DNA from 3 places in the Bradyrhizobium sp. 195 genome. Region 1 is predicted to be linked to each of the others. Evidence: riboswitches for the same ligand, from Rfam matches in the RefSeq annotation. Region 1 holds a riboswitch; each other region holds the start of a gene.
What was found. A riboswitch is a leader RNA that binds a small molecule or an ion and turns the genes downstream of it on or off. The one in region 1 is predicted to bind cobalamin.
Positions count from the first base shown of each region.

Region 1 (4,342 bases):
GCAGCCAGTCGGCGACGCCCGCAGCCTTCAGCGAGGTGACGAACACGCCACAGGCGTCAAAGCCCTTCTCGCGCAGCGCGGCGATCAGCGCATCGACCGGGCCCGTGTCCGCGGCGGTGAGATAGGAGCGATAGAACGTGACCAGTGCGCGCGGCTTTCCCTCGTCACCCACCGGCGCGGCAATGACGCCGCGCGCGGGATCGTAGAAACCCATCTCAGGCACGCTCATCTCGCCGATAACAGGACCGGCATAGAGACCCGAGGCCAATGCCAGTTGCGCAATCGCGGCTTGGGCGGCGACCGGGCCGCCCATGTCGCAGAGCACCTTGAGGCGGCGCAGCGTCGAGACCGGCAGAGTCGAATATGCATCGAGCCGCGTGTCGTCACGGCCATCGGCCGGCAGCACGGCAAGGACGATGCCGCGATCCTTCGCCAATTGATGCAAGGCAGCCAGCCCATACGCCCAGTAGGACTCCCCGCCGATCAGGCGCACCAGAATCCCCCGCGCCTGCGACAGCGTGCGCTCGACATAGGTGTCGACCGAGAGCGGGTGCCGCAGTTCCGCGAGATTGGCGAGCCGCAGCGACGGCAGGCTGCCCTGGCCGCGCCTCCAGCCGGCGGCGAACGCGGCGAGATCGGAATCCGAATACGAGAGCACCACGAGATCGGCCGGGTCCTGGCCGATGTCCCTTGGCGTCGCGGTCTCCTCCAGACCGCGGCTCTCGCGGAAGACGACGTGCATCAGATGCCGAGTCCTACCTTGATGGCAGCCTCATCGATATCACCGTGCTCGCCGATCACGACGAGCTTCGACTGCCTGTGACCTGCGCCCCAGGGCTTGTCGAACTGGTGGCGCACGCGCTCGCCGACCGCCTGCAACAACAGGCGCATCGGCTTGCCCGCGACCGCGATATAGCCCTTGGCCCGCAGCACGTTCTGCTCGCGCGCCAGCCTCTGCACCGATGCGACCAGCGCATCGATGTCGGCGACCTCAGGCAGATCGATTACGACGGAGGCGAAGTCGTCATGCTCGTGCTCCTCCTCGCCGTCATGGTGCGAGGGGCGCGCGGCGAGATCGTTCTCGGCGGCGGCGCCGAGGCCGAGGATGAGGCGCGCATCGATCGCGCCGTCGGTGACAGGGAGCATCGGCACGCGGCGCGGCATCTCGGCCGTGATCGCGGCCTTGGCGGCTTCAATACCGGCGGCGCCCGCGAGATCGGCCTTGGTCAGCAGCACGATGTCGGCGCAGGCGATCTGGTCCTCGAACACTTCCGACAGCGGCGTCTCGTGATCGAGATTTTCGTCCGCCGCGCGTTGCGCTTCGACGGCGTCAGGATCCGGCGCAAAGCGGCCGGCCGCGACAGCCTCGGCATCGGCCAGCGCGATCACACCGTCGACCGTGATGCGCGAACGGATCTCCGGCCAGTCGAACGCCTTCAGCAGCGGTTTTGGCAGCGCCAGGCCCGAGGTCTCGATCAGGATGTGATCAGGCCTTACCGGCCGCGCCAGCAGTTTTTCCATGGTCGGAATGAAATCGTCGGCAACCGTGCAGCAGATGCAGCCATTGGCGAGCTCGACGATATTCTCTTCCGGGCAGTTTGCGTCGGCGCAAGACTTCAGGATTTCGCCGTCGACGCCCTCGCTGCCGAACTCGTTGACGAGGACCGCGAGCTTCTTGCCGTTTGCATTGGTGAGCAGATGCTGGATCAGCGTGGTCTTGCCGGAGCCGAGAAAACCCGTGACCACCGTCACAGGGACTTTTGCGAGCGAGTTCATTCGGCGGCCTCCGGCACGACGGCAACAGGGGGAATGCGGGCAAGCGACTGCTTGCGGAAGATCTCGGGACGGCTGCGCCATGGCACGATTCCGTCGGGCGCCGCCGCATAGGCCGCAGCGCCCGCGACCACGTCCTGCGCATTGGCATCCGAGAGGCGGCCATAAACATAGGACCAACGGCCGGGCGCGCTGAGCGCCACGGAACAGCCCTGGCTGCAGGCCGACAGGCATTCGACGGGAACCACATTGACGCCGTCGGGCACGCCGGCGTCGAGGATCGCACCATGCAGGCGTTTTCCGGGCGTGGTCTCGCCCTCGCCGGGCGTCTCGCCGGCACGGCAGGTGATGCAGACGTGAAGTGTGACGGTCATCGCCTCTTCCAGATAATAGCGGGAGGCGATGAGGCACACGGACCATTCCCCAGAAGGCCCGTTTCCCCGTCGCGGAACACCCCGTCCGCCGGTCCAAAACTCGTCCGCGCTGGCAGGTCTCCCGGCTTGCGGAGCAGGGTCTTGCCCTTCGATCCCCGCCTTCCCGATTCCAAAGGGAATCAGTGGCTTCGGGCATCTCTCCGGTCACGGTCGCGGGGGCGGCTGCAGTTTGGACCCAAATCTTGCCGATTCGGACCCTATCGCATTCCCTCTTCGCCTGTCATAGGACAGGAACCAACGCCGGGCCACCATTTGCCGGTGGCCGCCTCTTGTCAAGCCGAAGGACCGGGACCGATGACGCCTGAACCGGATACCCAAACAGCCGAGGAAACCGACGCCCGGCACGCCCAGAAAATGGCGAAGAAGAAGGCCGCCCGCGACAAGATCATGGCGACCAAGAGCGGCGAAAAGGGACTGATCATCGTCCACACCGGCGCCGGCAAGGGCAAGTCGTCCTCGGCCTTCGGCATGATCGTCCGCTGCGTCGCCCATGGCTTCCCCTGCGCGGTCGTGCAGTTCATCAAGGGTGCCTGGGATACCGGCGAGCGGCGCCTGCTGACCGGCCATTTCGGCGACCTCTGCCAGTTCCACGCGATGGGCGAAGGCTTTACCTGGGAGACGCAGGACCGCGCCCGCGACATCGCCGCGGCGCGCGCCGGCTGGGAGAAGGCCAAGGAGCTGATCCTCGACGAGAGCTTGCGCATGGTCGTGCTCGACGAGATCAACATCGCGCTGCGCTACGACTATCTCGATATCGCCGAGATCGTCGAATTCCTGACGACGCAAAAGCCTGCGATGACCCATGTCGTGCTCACCGGGCGCAACGCCAAGGACGAGCTGATCGAGATCGCCGATCTCGTCACCGAGATGACCCTGGTCAAGCATCCCTTCCGCTCCGGCATCAAGGCGCAGGCCGGCGTCGAGTTCTGAATTCTATGGCGCGCACATTGATGATCCAGGGGGCCGGCTCGGACGTGGGCAAATCGCTCATCGTCGCCGGACTCGCGCGCGCCTTCACGCAGCGCGGCCTGCGCGTGCTTCCGTTCAAGCCGCAAAACATGTCGAACAACGCGGCCGTCACCGTCGATGGCGGCGAGATCGGCCGTGCCCAAGCGCTCCAGGCGCTCGCCGCCGGCGTCGAGCCGCACACCGACATGAATCCGGTGCTGCTGAAGCCCGAGACCGATGTCGGCGCGCAGGTGATTGTCCAAGGCAAACGTATCGCGACCGCGCGGGCGCGCGACTACGCCGCGATGAAGCCGTCGCTCATGGGCGCGGTGCTGGAGAGCTTTGAGCGACTGAAGGCGCGCGCCGATCTGGTGCTGGTGGAAGGCGCCGGCAGTCCCGCCGAGGTGAACCTGCGCAAGGCCGACATCGCCAATATGGGCTTTGCCCGCAAGGCCGACGTGCCGGTCGTGCTGGTCGGCGACATCGACCGCGGCGGCGTCATCGCCCAGCTCGTCGGCATCAAGACGGTGATCGACCCCGACGATGCCGCGATGATCCAAGGTTTCGTCATCAACAAGTTCCGCGGCGATCCCACGTTATTCAAAGATGGTTATGGGCTAATCGAAACGAAGACCGCCTGGCGCGGCCTTGGTGTGCTGCCCTGGTTTGCGCGCGCCGGCGAGCTGCCGGCCGAGGACGCGCTGGGCCTGACCGACGCGCGAAAACTCGGTCAATGCAAGATCGCGTGCCTCGCGCTGTCGCGGATCGCCAATTTCGACGACCTCGATCCGCTCAAGCTCGAGCCGGGCGTCGATCTCGTGATGGTGCGCCCGGGCGAAGCGATCCCCGGTGACGTCAGGCTCGTCGTTATCCCCGGCTCAAAGTCCACCCGCGGCGATCTCGCCTTCCTGCGGGCGCAGGGCTGGGACATCGATCTCTTCGCGCATCATCGCAGGGGCGGCCATGTGCTCGGCCTCTGCGGCGGCTATCAGATGCTCGGGCGCAGCGTTGCGGACCCCGATGGGATCGAGGGCCCCGCGGGCGATACGCCAGGACTTGGGCTGCTGGATGTCGACACGGTCATGAGCCCGCAGAAGACGCTGACACGCGTCTCCGCCGTGCACGCCGCGACCGACCAGCCAATCGAAGCCTACGAGATCCACATCGGCCGCACCGACGGGCCCGAT
Region 1 covers NZ_CP082161.1:3,382,179-3,386,520, reverse strand. Annotated here, with positions in the region: gene cobN (cobaltochelatase subunit CobN) at 1-742, opposite strand, end outside; gene cobW (cobalamin biosynthesis protein CobW) at 742-1,776, opposite strand; gene IVB26_RS15505 (DUF1636 family protein) at 1,773-2,147, opposite strand; cobalamin riboswitch at 2,242-2,461, opposite strand; gene cobO (cob(I)yrinic acid a,c-diamide adenosyltransferase) at 2,502-3,137, shown strand; gene IVB26_RS15495 (cobyric acid synthase) at 3,143-4,342, shown strand, end outside.

Region 2 (4,342 bases), 2.3 Mb from region 1:
TCGCGTGCGGCGGCCACCATATTGATGAGCGCGGGACGCACCTCCTCCCATCTTCGAGTTTTCAGTCCGCAGTCGGGATTGATCCAGAGCTGCCGATCGGAAACTCGCTGCCGCGCCAACACAATCAGCTGCTTGATTTCCGCCGCTGCGGGAATGCGCGGTGAATGGATGTCATAGACGCCGGGCCCGATCTCATTGGGATATTTGTAGCTCTTGAAGGCCTCGAGCAATTCCATCTTAGAACGCGACGTCTCGATTGAAATGACGTCAGCATCCATTGCTGCGATCGCATCGATGATTTCGTTGAACTCGGAATAACACATGTGGGTATGGATCTGAGTTCCGTCGGCGACAGCGGAGGAGCAAACGCAGAAGCTGTCCACTGCCCAATCGAGATAGTTCCTCCACTGCGATTTGCGTAGCGGCAATCCCTCCCGCAACGCAGCCTCGTCGATCTGGATCATGGTCGCTCCAGCCGCCTCAAGATCGATGACCTCGTCTCGAATCGCAAGAGCGATCTGACGACATGTCTCGCTCCGCGAGATGTCGTCGCGGACAAACGACCAGTTCAGGATCGTCACCGGTCCGGTCAGCATAGCCTTGACGGGTTTCTTGGTCAGAGACTGCGCGTAGCGCCACCATTCAACGGTCATCGGCTTCGGCCGGGAAACATCTCCAAACAGGATAGGCGGACGAACGTACCGCGACCCATAAGACTGAACCCAGCCGTGCTTGGTGAAAGCGAATCCCAACAGCTGCTCGGCAAAGTATTGAACCATGTCATTGCGCTCGAACTCACCATGTACGAGCACGTCCAGGCCGATATCTTCCTGCCACTGCACGGTACGGGCTGTCTCCGCTTTCAGAAGCTGCTCGTACTGCGCGTCATTCAGCGCTCCCCGCGCATGGGCCGCACGCGCATTCCGGACGTCGACCGTTTGCGGGAAGGATCCGATGGTTGTCGTTGGAAACATCGGCAATGCGAACGCGACGCGCTGGACGTCGGCACGCTGGGTGAACGCACTGCGACGGCGACGCATGCTATCGTCGATCGCGGCCATTCGTCCGGCGACATTCGCATTGTGGGTCTCGGGCGATGTTTCGCGGGTCACGGCTGCGTCCTCCGAAAGCGCAAGTTCATCGGCCACCTCGGCAGCATGGCCAGCCAGCGCTTTGCCCAATATTGAAAGTTCCTTGATCTTCTGAACTGAGAACGCCAGCCATGTCTTCAGATTGGGATCGAGATCGGTCTCTAGCTCAATGTCGATCGGAACATGAAGCAGCGAGCAGGAAGGAGCAATCTGAACACGGTCCCTGCCCAGCTTTTTGACCATAGGGGCAAGTTGGTCGAGCAGCGCCGCAAGATTAGAGCGCCAGACGTTGCGACCATCAACGACGCCTAGCGAGACCACGAGATCTCTGCGGGCTGTGGCGACAATTGCGTCCAACTGGTCGGGTGCCCGAACCAGATCGACATGAAGCCCGGCAACGGGCAAGGCGAAGGCTGTTTCAAGATTGTCGCCGATAGCGCCGAAATAAGTGGCCAGCATGATTTTAAGGGCCGGCACAACCTTTGCGAAATGAGCATAGGCCCGGCGGACAGCCGCCCGCGACGCTTCGTCGACGTCCATCACTAGGCACGGCTCGTCGAACTGAACCCATTCAGCACCGCGCGAGGCTAGTTCGCGGAGAACATCGACATAGACTGGGAGGAGCCTATCAAGCAGCGACAGCGGATTGAATGCGGGATTTGCGCTTTTGCCGAGCTTCAGGAAAGTGACTGGTCCAACTAGGACGGGGCGCGTTTGGTAGCCGAGGCTTTTTGCCTCCTCATATTCCTCGATCGGCTTTCGAGAGGAATACTTAAAGATCTGATCCTGGTGAAATTCCGGCACCATGTAGTGGTAGTTGGTATCGAACCACTTCGTCATTTCCTGTGCGGCTACGCCAGCCCCACGCTGAGCGTGACCACCGTCCTGAGCGCCACGCGCCATGGTGAAGTAGGTCTTGAGCGACACAGGACCTTCGGTCCAGCCGTAGACGTCGGGAATGGCGCCGACCATTACGCTGGTATCGAGCACATGGTCGTAGAGCGAGAAGTCATTCGAAGGAATGACGGTCGCACCGCAGGATTTCTGCCGTGCCCAATTAGCGGCACGAAGTCCACTCCCCGCCTCGAGGAGCTCGGCTTCGCTGGAGTTTCCCGCCCAGTAGCTCTCGAGCGCGAATTTGAGTTCGCGTCGTGGGCCGATGCGTGACGTCCCCAGTGTGGCAACGGGAAGCGAAAGAATAGACATAGCTCAGACCCCATAATTGGGGCAAAGGCCATGGCGGACGCATGCAGCGAATATCGCGTGAGCGACAGCTGCTTGGCGCACACCGGGACACCCCGCCCGTGGACGATATATTGTCGAGGCAGGTCTCCTGGCTCGCGGGTCGTCGCTGCTGTCCGGCCTTCCCGAAGCCGCAGGGCTTCAGTGACTTCGTTGGACAGCGGCTCGCCGCTTACAGTTGCGGGGGCAGCGCCGGCATTGCACCGGTTTCCCTCTTAGCTCCGGATCAAACGAAATCCGGAGACCACGACGGCTGGCATTATGCGCACGAGGATCGATCGGTCAACCTACTAGCTGTCGCTGCGATATTGCCCAAGCGATTGCGAGCTGTACCAGGTAGGCTACAACGGTCTTACTCCCGGCCTGGTGAAAACACGTGGATCTGTGGAGACTCCGCTTGTGAATGCGTCCGCTCAACAACCTGTTCGCGTAGTCGGATGAGCTCCGCGAGCAGAACGAACGCGCCCGGCGCTTTCGACATCTGCGTGATCGCGACAAAGCCTGGACTTTTCCGTCAGCAGCTTCTCGAACTCGTCCGTGAGGAAGTTGCGATCATCCTCGGCCGGCATCCGTTTGATGACAGCGCCAGCTCCTTAGGAATTGCCAAGGCCGGATTGCTCCAGGATCGAACGAATGATCAGGTCGGACTGCCTGTGTTCGGCCTGCCCCCACGACGAGCCGCGAGCTCGATCGCCTCCGTGGCGTGGGTCAAGATGATCTCCTCGGTGAGCCCGGCACTCACGTGCTGAGCGACTTTGGCGCGCGCCTCGTTGTCTCCGTCGCCGCTTGGCGAATAGTGCAGCCTGGACGTTGGCTTGCGCGACACCGCAGGAACCGTTCCGGACCTCAGGATGCACGCTGACTTGCGAAACTGGAGTAAGCGGCGAGAGCGCGCGCGGCGGGATCGTGCTATGACTCTACGCTCCATGCACTCGTGCACGGTGACCACGGGCAAGCGGATGCCGAGCTTCTCGTACGTCTTCAGGATCTCCGGACCGATCTCGTCGCGCGAGGAGACCGTCTCTTCGGCTTCGGCCGTGACGTAGCTTTAGATATCCTGCAAGTCGATCTTGATATGACGCCCCTTCCACCTCCCCTTGGCTCGTCAGCCAGCGACGATAAGCCTCGACGCGGCGACTGGAGCATCGAGGCGGCCTTCTTTATTCGAGACAAATTTGACGGTGTCCTCTGACAGAGCCCTTCGAGGGCTTCTCGGAGTCGATCAGCGCCTTAAGGTCATAACGATGTTGATCGACCTCGATCGCCCCACGCGGTCGGCGGCCTCCTCAAGCTCGACATCTACTACTTCGTTCGCGAAATCGAGCGGTGAAGCCTTCTGGACGCGGGCTGCTTATGCTGTCTTAGACGGGACACAGGTGTCAGGCACCGGACAGACCACCGCGCATTGCGGCGTGTCGGAATGGCCCTCGCACTCCGTACACTTTTTGGCATCGACAACGTAAATGTCGCGCTTGAGGCTGATCGCCGCGTTGGGACACTCGAACTCACATGCCCCACAAACGGTGCATTGCGAAGCGACGATCTTGTAAGCCATGCCTTCCGACTCCTTAGGCGAGCGATGCCATTGGCGATCCCTTTCAAATGCCGTGCCAAACACAGACGCGGTCAATGATGGGCAATTTGCCCAATTGTGCTGTCCCGGGTCTGAGACCATGTTGCATCTGCGACAGCAACGGGCAACTTCAATTTCAAGCTATGCGAGCTCTCGGGCCCTACTCCAAGAGGCAGTCGCGACTCGGCCGCTGCGAGCTTCCGTTGGTTTGTCTGGCACGGCAGCGCGGGGCAAGCGACGCGCGACGATTCCCAAACCGGCGGCGCGACTAAAAGCCGCGAGCCGACGCACGTCTACGCGGACCTCGGCAAACCTCCGGTCACACGCCCTGACTGGAGGTTTTGTGCAAGCCTCGCTCACGGCTGCAACGTTAACTCCGCGGATTGACTCGCTGGAGGCGTGCCAAAACGGGTTGTGCTACAACAAGCTTCAGCGT
Region 2 covers NZ_CP082161.1:1,124,490-1,128,831, reverse strand. Annotated here, with positions in the region: gene metE (5-methyltetrahydropteroyltriglutamate--homocysteine S-methyltransferase) at 1-2,297, opposite strand, end outside; cobalamin riboswitch at 2,398-2,597, opposite strand; gene IVB26_RS05260 (hypothetical protein) at 2,819-3,082, shown strand; gene IVB26_RS42985 (hypothetical protein) at 3,245-3,379, shown strand; gene IVB26_RS05255 (4Fe-4S binding protein) at 3,685-3,888, opposite strand.
Region 2: linked by a shared signal. The riboswitch ahead of metE (5-methyltetrahydropteroyltriglutamate--homocysteine S-methyltransferase) and the one ahead of IVB26_RS15505 (DUF1636 family protein) in region 1 are both predicted to bind cobalamin.

Region 3 (4,342 bases), 1.4 Mb from region 1:
CTGATCGATCGGCCGGAGGTCGCGATCGACGGCGAGCGCCGGGTCATGACCATCATGTTCTGCGACATGAGCGGCTTCACCGCGATGAGCGAGGGCATGACCCCGCGCGGCCTCGTCAGGGTGATGAACCACTATTTCACGGTCATGTCCGGCCCGATCAGGGGCAATCGCGGCATCATCGACAAGTATATCGGCGATGCCATCATGTCCTATTGGGGCCCGCCCTTCATCGAGGAGGACGAGCAGGCGCTGCTCGCGGGCCTTGCCGCCATCGAAATGATCGACCAGGTGCCGGCGCTCCAGAAGCAGCTGCCCGACCTGCTCGGCATCCGCGCCATGCCCGCGCCGTGCGATTTGCGGATCGGTATCGCCACCGGCGAGGTCCTGACCGGCAGCATCGGCTCCGAATTGATGATGAGCTTTACGGTGATGGGCGATGCCGTCAACCTGGCCTCGCGGCTGGAGGCCGTCAACAAGGCCTACGGCACCCGCATCCTGATCTCGCAGGCAACCGCTGACGCGATCGGATCGCGGCTCGAACTGCGGGAGATCGATCGTTTGGCCGTCGCCGGCCAGAGCGCACCGCAGGCGATCTTCGAGGTGATGGCGAGGGCAGGTGCACTCACCGGCGCACAGGGCAGCTTGCGCACGCACTATGCCGAAGCGCTCGCCGCCTATCGCGCCCGGCGGTTCGATGAGGCGCGCGCTGCCTTCAACGCGGCGCTCGAAGCCGTCCCCGGTGACGGCCCCTCGCGCACCATGCTCGGCCGCATCGCGCAATTCGAAGCCAACCCGCCGGACGCCGGCTGGGATGGCGCCTGGCGGCTGGACAGCAAATAGGCCGCCGCACCGCAAAAATTGATTCTACTCGATAACGATGTTCGCCGTGACCTATTTCCCGGGCTTAGGTTGGATGTCCTTGAGGCGTTTGACGGGGACACGCCGATGACAGACCTTCAGAACAGACTGGAACGGTTCGAGACGCTCACCGCCGAATGCGAGCTGATTGCCAAGCTCGCCACCGACAGCACCAAACGCGAGTTCTATCTGAAGCTTTCGGAGCAGTACCGCCAATTGGCGGCGGACATGCGCCAGGCGATCGCGACCAAGGCTGCTGCCTGACGCCGGCTGCAATCCGTTCTTAATGTTTGGCGCGCATCCTTGAAGCACGCGAGCGATGGCTCGTGCTGGAAGGCCGGGGTTCGCCGCAGTGCAGCGAGCCTCGCGAGTGTCATTTGCCATGCTTGACAGGGCAATCACATGCGCCTCGTTGCCGTGATCATATTCGCGCTCATGACGGCGGCCTGCGATCAGGAGCAGGACATCACCGGCTCGACGTCGGCCTGCCCGATGCGGAACTACAGCTACAACCCCCGCGACATGAATCAGTGCGTCAATGCCTGCAAATCGTGCGATCGCGGCACCACGGTCACCTGCACGACCTCTTGCAGCCTCAAGGGCGCGCGCTGAGATCCTGACGCCTATGGCGGCTGGGAATGGCGAGCCTGAGATATCCGCTTCCAAGGAACAGGAGCTGGCGGTGCTGGGGCACCGGAACGATTCACTTGGGTTAAACATTGAAGGAGGCGGCAGGACGCGGAGTCCGATGGAAATGGGTATGCTCGATCCCGGTCGATTTCTGGTCTCGTGCTCGCATTGCGATGCCTGGCCGATGGCGGCCAATGTGAAGCGGTCGAGCTGGTGGGCGTCCCCGCACGAGGTCCGCTTTGTCTGCACGCGCTGCCGCCGCGAGGAAACCGCGATCGTCTCGGCCTCCGGCGAATTGACCCCGATCAAGCGCGTCGATGTTCCGCCTCGCGACGTCGCTGCTGCCTGGGCCCAGGCCCAGCGTTTGCGAGGGCGGACCTGACGGCGGTGACAACAGCCGCCGGTCGATTGACTCCCCGGCGGAACGACACGTAAGTTGATTGGTGACGGTTCTCCTCACGGAGATCAAAAGGGAATGTGGTGCGGGATTGTCCCAACGGGGGATTTGTCTCAACGCCACGGCTGCCCCCGCAACTGTAAGCGGTGAATCTTTCGTCCTATGCCACTGGGAATCTCGGTCCTGGGAAGGCGACGTAAGGTAACGACCCGCGAGCCAGGAGACCTGCCGTCAGCCGTGGTCACACGCGAAGATGTCGGTCGGGGAGTACAGACATTGGCTTCACCGGAGCAATCCATTGCTCTGCCGTGAAACCTCGTTCGCTGTGACGTGCCACTGACGTCATACCGAGGTCTACAACCGTGTCCCGTCTTGTCTCTGCCGCCGGGCGCCTCAGCGCCGGCCTGCTCGCGTCCGTTTCCCTCCCTTCGCTCGATCTATCCCCCGCCTTCGCCCAGCAGGCCCTTGCCGAGCAGCTGCCGCCGATCGAAGTGACCAAGCCCGACGATCAGAACCGCACCCGCGCCAGGGCGATCGGTGATGGCGAGCCGACGAAGCGCCGGGGAACCGTGAATGTCGCGTCGGCAGGCAATGGCGCCGGCTCATCCGGCTCGGGCTCCGAGGCTGTCGCCAGCAACGGCGGTATCGTCGGGGCCGCCACGACCGTCATCACGGCCGCGGATATCGCGCATTCGCCGTCGCAGACGCTAGCCGAGATCATCGCGACGCAGACCCCGGGCGCCCAGATCACGACGTTCTATGGCGGTCAAATCGGCGCGAAGACCAGCGTGGATCTGCGCGGCTTCGGCGCGTTTGCCAACGCCAACACGCTGGTGCTGGTCAACGGACGGCGGCTGAACGACGTCGACATGGCACAGGTGGACCTCTCCATCATCCCGCTCAATTCCATCGAGCGTATCGAGATCACGCGCGGCAATTCGGGAGCGGTGCTCTACGGTGACAACGCCATCGGCGGCGTGATCAACATCGTCACCAAAAACGGCGTCGGCGGACCGCCGGTGACCGCGCGCATCGAGGCCGGCTTCGGCTCGTTCAACGCCAGGCTCGGCAACGTCTCGACCTCGCTCAGTTCCGGTCCGTGGTCGACCTCGTTCTATGGCAATGCCGTCAGGACCGATGGCTATCGCGACAACAATCGCTATTCCCAGCAAAACGGCGTCGGCAATCTCAATTACTCGACACCGGGCCTGACCGCTTTTCTCACCGTCACGGGCGACAATCAGGAGCTGCGATTGCCGGGCGGGCGCACCGTCGATCCCTCGATCGGCCTCGACGAGCTCGCGGCCAACCGGCGGGGGACGAGCACGCCGTTCAACTTCGCCAACCAGCAGGGCTTTAGCGCAACAGCGGGCTTCACCAAGACCCTCGTCAACGGCGTCGATCTCATCGTCGACGGCGGCGTGCGCGACAAGAAGCAGCAGAGCGCGTTCTTCTCCAGCCCGGTGCCGGTTCCGGCCTTCTTCACGTCGACCTATGTCGAGTCCCATCTGACGACATGGTCGATCACGCCGCGGCTCAGCGTGAAGAGCCTGCTGCTCGGCATGCCGTCGCATCTCCTGACCGGCATCGACTATTACGATGCGAGCTTTCAGCAGAACCGCGGCGCCGGGCAGGGGCTCTCCTCCTGGCACAATTACGATCTCAGGCAGCAGACGGTTGCGGGCTATTTTCAGCACACATTGGGCGTGGCGCCTACGACCGACATCTCCTATGGCGCGCGGGTGCAGACCGTCAGTCTTGCGGCACGCGACAATTTCGACCCGGCGGCGCCGTTCAACGCCGACATCGGCGCGCTGCCGCTGACGAGCAACGAGACCCAATATGCGCTGCATCTCGGGGCCGAGCATCGCCTCAACGACATGGTCTCGCTGTTCGGCCGCGCCGCGCGCGCGTTCCGCACGCCCGACGTGGACGAGCGCCTGTCCTCGGGGCCTTCGTTCGATCCCCTGACCTTCGCCGCGATCCCGCAAACGTTCCAGCTCAAGACCCAGACCTCTTGGGATATCGAGGGCGGTCTGCGTATCAAAGGCGGCGGGCTGCAGTTGCAGAGCAGTCTCTATCTGATGGACCTCACCAACGAGGTCCATTTCAACCCGGTCCTGTTCTACAACACCAATCTTGATCCGACCCGCCGCTACGGCTCGGAGACCAGCCTGTCTTATCGCGTCAACGACGCTCTGCTGCTGCGCTCCGGCGTGGCCTACACCCGCGCCGTCTTCCGCGAAGGCGCCTGGGCCGGCAATGACGTGCCGCTGGTGTCGCGCTACACCGCGAGTGCGGGCGTCACCTGGAACATCTGGCAGAATTATTTGGTGCTCGATGCCACCGCGCGCTTCTGGAGCGAGCGGCGCATGGACAACGATCAGGCCGGCACCCAGAAGCCGATTCCCGCCAACGGCACGATCGACCTCAAACTCAGCGGCCAGTATGAGCGCT
Region 3 covers NZ_CP082161.1:4,766,764-4,771,105, reverse strand. Annotated here, with positions in the region: gene IVB26_RS22130 (adenylate/guanylate cyclase domain-containing protein) at 1-840, shown strand, start outside; gene IVB26_RS22125 (hypothetical protein) at 946-1,122, shown strand; gene IVB26_RS22120 (hypothetical protein) at 1,261-1,470, shown strand; gene IVB26_RS22115 (hypothetical protein) at 1,619-1,870, shown strand; cobalamin riboswitch at 1,919-2,132, shown strand; gene IVB26_RS22110 (TonB-dependent receptor) at 2,248-4,342, shown strand, end outside.
Region 3: linked by a shared signal. The riboswitch ahead of IVB26_RS22110 (TonB-dependent receptor) and the one ahead of IVB26_RS15505 (DUF1636 family protein) in region 1 are both predicted to bind cobalamin.